Regions from separate parts of the Cytobacillus sp. FSL R5-0569 genome, predicted to be linked through region 1. Evidence: riboswitches for the same ligand, from Rfam matches in the RefSeq annotation. Region 1 holds a riboswitch; the other holds the start of a gene.
What was found. A riboswitch is a leader RNA that binds a small molecule or an ion and turns the genes downstream of it on or off. The one in region 1 is predicted to bind S-adenosylmethionine.

Region 1 (2,408 bases):
TCTCTAAGTACACTTTATGTTGAAATAAATTACCATCCAAATCTCCACTATCTAAAGCAATATTCGGTTGAACATAATCATTAAATTCCTTTACTTCTACTTTGTACCCTTTTTCCTCAAGTAGTGGTGCTACACCTTGCTCAAGCATATCACTATAAGGAACTGTCGCCCCTAAGACCATCTCTTTCTTTTCTTCGCCGGATGAACCTGATGTCCCACATGCACTTAAAACAGTGCAACAAGTCAGTACAAAAAATAATAACCAAACTTTTCTCATACCCTTCACCTCTTATTTTAATTATTTATCTTTTCACCTTTACGATATTTACTTCCTGGATGACCACTCGGTAAAAGGGGCGAGCCATGAGTAAAAAGCTTTTCTCTTAACGTACCCTTTTTGTATTCCTTTTTATATAAACCACGTTCTTGTAGAATCGGAATAACAAGCTCAATAAAATCTTCCAAATCTGCTGGCGTTACTAAATGATTTAAATTAAAACCATCGACACCAGAGGCTTCAAACTGATATTGAATTTGGTCTGCTACTTCTGATGGATTGCCGACAATTATATTGTCTCTATCTAATCCTTCTAATTTTGAAATCGCTTCTTTAATCGATAGTTTTTTCTTCGCATCTTTCGTTAATGAAGCAGCTTTATAATGCCCATGCTCTGTAGCTTTAAATTCAAATGGGTTATCTAACTCATCCTTTGTAAATTCCGCAACATTATAACCGCTTGCGCCCCCAAACTGTGCTTTCGCTGCATCTGCACTCCATAATTGGTTGTATTCAGCAAATTTCTCTTCCGCTTCTTCAGTTGTCTTACCTACGATGACTGTTAGGAAAGTGAATATTTTAATATCTTCCGGATTCCTGCCATATTCTTCCGCTTGTTTTCGAATATCCTTTGTATAATGTCTTACTCTTTCAGGTGTTGGCCCACCTACAAATACACATTCTGCATGTTTTGCTGCAAAAGCACGTCCTTTAGGAGAAGTCCCTGCTTGATATAAAACAGGTGTTCTTTGTTGTGACGGTTCTGTTAAATGCGGTCCTTCGACATCAAAATATTCTCCTTTATGGTGAATTTCATGGATTTTCTTACGGTCGATTAATACCCCTTGTTCTGTATCTTCTATCACTGCTCCATCTTCCCAGCTTGATTCCCACAGTTTATAAACGACATCCATATATTCATCGGCAATTTCATAACGCTTATCGTGTTTGATCATATCTTTGAAACCAAAATTTCTTGCTGCATTAGGAAGATAAGAAGTAACGATATTCCATGCCACTCTTCCTTTTGTCAAATGATCTAATGTGGAAAACCGTCTTGCCTGCCCAAAAGGTGGCTCATATGTTGTACTCACCGTTAATGCAAATGACAGATGCTCTGTCACTGCTGCCATAGCAGGGATGACAAACGCCCCATCATTAACAGGAAACTGTAATCCATCGTTAATTGAAGGTTCTTTACTTTCTTTATACGTATCATAAACACCTAATACATCCGCAAAAAAGACAGCATCGAATTTTCCCTTCTCGAGTGTTTTGGCTAATTCCATCCAATAATTAATATCTTTATAGGCACGATGTCGTTTGGAATCTTTATGCTTCCATAGCCCATGAGAATTGTGCATTGCACTTGTCATTTCAAATGCATTCAATATCATTTGTTTTTTATAACTCATACTGCCATTACCTCCTCTAATACTTCTACAAAAGAAGCATAATAATGTATTTATCAATTGTGCTAAGAATGTTTATCGCTTTTGGTGGTCCAATCAGCCATAAAAAAACCTCTTCCAAAAAGGAAGAGGTAACGTACGCTCATAAATATTTCATTCTCTTCCTATCTTTCAAGCTAAATGCTAGCTTGCTGGAATTGGCACAGTACTTGCAATGCTAAGTCTGTTGCCGAGGCTTCGTAGGGCCAGTCCCTCCACCTCTCTAGATAGTGGTTATTTAATTGATATAGTTACTCTAAAATATTTAGAATCTTTTGTCAACATGTTTTTTAACTTATGCTTCCTGATTTTCTAGTACCTTTTTCTTAAGAGCACGTCGCAGTATCTTTCCTGTTGTATTCTTCGGCAATTCTTCTAAAAATTCTATAGAGGAAGGAATTTTGTATTTGGCTAACTTTTCTTTACAATAAGTCAATAAATGTGCCTCTGTTAAATTTTCAGTTTTAGGTACAATATAGGCTAAAACTTTTTCTCCTGTATTCTGATCAGGTACACCTAAAACAGCCGCTTCTACAATGTCAGGATGGTCATAAAAAACCTCTTCTACTTCCCTTGGATACACATTATAGCCACCAACAATTATCATATCTTTCTTACGGTCAACAATGTAGAAGTATCCTTCTTCGTCCCTCTTAGCTAAGTCACCTGTATATAACCAA
Region 2 (2,408 bases), 1.4 Mb from region 1:
GAAGCGCTTAGGAGTAGTATCAGCTTTAGCAGCGTGTCCTTTTTCCGGTTTGTTTGAAAGCTTTTCACGTTTATCTTCAAAACCGATTTGGATTGCTTCGTATCCATCAGTATCAACTGATTTCTTTTGAAGAACAACGTTTGGAGTAGCTTCAACCACTGTTACCGGGATAAGATCACCGTTTTCAGCAAATACTTGAGTCATACCAATCTTTCTTCCTAAGATTCCTTTGGTCATTTCAGTCACACCTCCTAGATTGTTTTAATGTATTAATTAAAGTTTAATTTCGATATCAACACCAGATGGTAAGTCTAAACGCATTAATGAATCGACTGTTTGTGGTGTTGGATTAATGATGTCGATTAAACGTTTGTGTGTACGCATTTCGAATTGCTCACGAGAATCTTTATATTTATGCACCGCACGAAGAATTGTGTAAACTGACTTTTCAGTTGGCAATGGGATTGGACCAGATACAGCCGCACCAGAGCGTTTTGCAGTTTCAACGATTTTTTCAGCAGATTGATCAAGAATTCTGTGATCATAAGCTTTTAAACGAATACGAATTTTTTGTTTTGCCATTATTTTCCCTCCTTTTCGCCTATTTTCATATAGACATTCTCCGTGAAAATTTCCCACACACTCGCCATGGCAAAGCGGCCGGGTGTGTCAGCAACCTTTCACTTCATCGCAGTCAAAGACCAACATTGTCTATTATACAGAAAAGACATAACAAATGCAACTATTGATTGCGTTTCTCTCTGTTCTGCACACTTTTAACATTATAACTGCTGTTAATAGTGTTTTCAAGTATATCTTCCTCTTTACATCATTTTCTAAAAAAGCACTTATTTAATTACTTATTTTTAAATTTTCTAAATTTTTATTTGACAAACATAGACTCATTCATGTAAATTTTAGTCAATAAAATATTTTTTATTTCTTATCATGAGAGGTTGAGGGATAGGCCCGATGACACCTCAGCAACCATCAATAGTGAACACTATTGAAAAGGTGCTAATTCCTACAAGCTATACGCTTGAAAGATGAGAAGATGACTATGATAATAATAGGCCTTCTTCTTGAGGGCCTTTTTTATTTTCTCTTTGGCTTCTCATCCATTGAATTCAACAAAATATGAATTGAAGGAGTGAGACCTTTGAACTTCCTTGAAAAAATGAAGAACCAAGTATTAATTGCTGACGGTGCGATAGGAACACTTCTTTATTCTTATGGTACGGATACATGTTTTGAAGAGTTAAACCTCTCAGCACCGGAACAAATTCAGCACATTCATCAAGCCTATCTCCATGCAGGTGCTGATTTAATTCAAACAAATTCCTATGCTGCGAATTATTTAAAATTGAAACGGTATGGCCTAGAGGATTCAGTCAAAGAGATTAATAGCGCGGCTGTAAAACTGGCACGATCTAGTATTCAACAGCACCAGGCATATGTGCTTGGCACAATTGGAGGTGTACGAGGATTAAACCCCCTCTCTATTCCTCTAGATGAAATTAAACGTAACTTTCGTGAACAGCTATACTGCTTATTGTTAGAAGGCGTAGATGGGCTCCTTCTTGAAACATATTATGATTTAGAAGAATTAGAAACGGTTCTCTCTATTGCCCGGAAAGAAACGGATATACCTATAATTGCCCAAGTGTCTTTACAAGAAATCGCTATATTACAAAATGGGACGTTAATTAATGACGCCTTAAAAAGGTTAGAAGCTAAAGGGGCAGATGTTGTCGGGGTAAACTGCCGTTTAGGTCCACATCATATGTTAGAGACACTCTCCTCCGTTGAATTACCTCAGCACGCGTTTCTCTCTGCATATCCTAACGCGAGTCTACCGGCCTATATCGATGGTACGATTCAATATAAGGAGAGTGAAGACTATTTTAGAAAATCAGCGAAGTCCTTCCTTAAGCAAGGTGTTCGACTGCTTGGTGGTTGCTGCGGAACGACACCTGGCCATATTAAAGCATTTGCAGACGAAGTTAGGCATGCTGTACCAATTATTGAAAAACACGTAACAAATAAAAGGAAACCTAAAATAGAGAGAATTACAATCGAACGCACCAATACCCCGTTAGAGACACTTGTACAAGAAAAACGCACCATCATCGTCGAACTAGACCCACCTAAGAAGCTATCAACTGCTAAATTTTTTGAAGGTGCCAGAGCCTTAAAAGATGCTGGGGTTGATGCAATCACACTCGCAGATAACTCTCTTGCGACACCACGAATCGCAAATGAAGCCCTAGCACACATCATCCAAAAGGATACAAACGTTCGACCACTTGTCCACCTCTCCTGTAGAGATCGAAACTTAATCGGCTTACAATCACATCTCATGGGTCTTCATACATTGGGGTTGCATGATATTTTAGCCATTACAGGGG

Region 2: another riboswitch for S-adenosylmethionine. It lies ahead of MKX78_RS00700 (bifunctional homocysteine S-methyltransferase/methylenetetrahydrofolate reductase); the one in region 1 lies ahead of MKX78_RS07780 (LLM class flavin-dependent oxidoreductase).

Annotation. Positions count from the first base shown of each region.
Region 1 is NZ_JBBOWW010000001.1:1,498,466-1,500,873, reverse strand. Features, by position in the region: gene MKX78_RS07785 (MetQ/NlpA family ABC transporter substrate-binding protein) at 1-277, opposite strand, end outside; gene MKX78_RS07780 (LLM class flavin-dependent oxidoreductase) at 295-1,692, opposite strand; SAM riboswitch class I at 1,851-1,962, opposite strand; gene MKX78_RS07775 (fatty acid--CoA ligase family protein) at 2,024-2,408, opposite strand, start outside.
Region 2 is NZ_JBBOWW010000001.1:141,459-143,866, reverse strand. Features, by position in the region: gene rplC (50S ribosomal protein L3) at 1-237, opposite strand, end outside; gene rpsJ (30S ribosomal protein S10) at 274-582, opposite strand; SAM riboswitch class I at 941-1,053, shown strand; gene MKX78_RS00700 (bifunctional homocysteine S-methyltransferase/methylenetetrahydrofolate reductase) at 1,160-2,408, shown strand, end outside.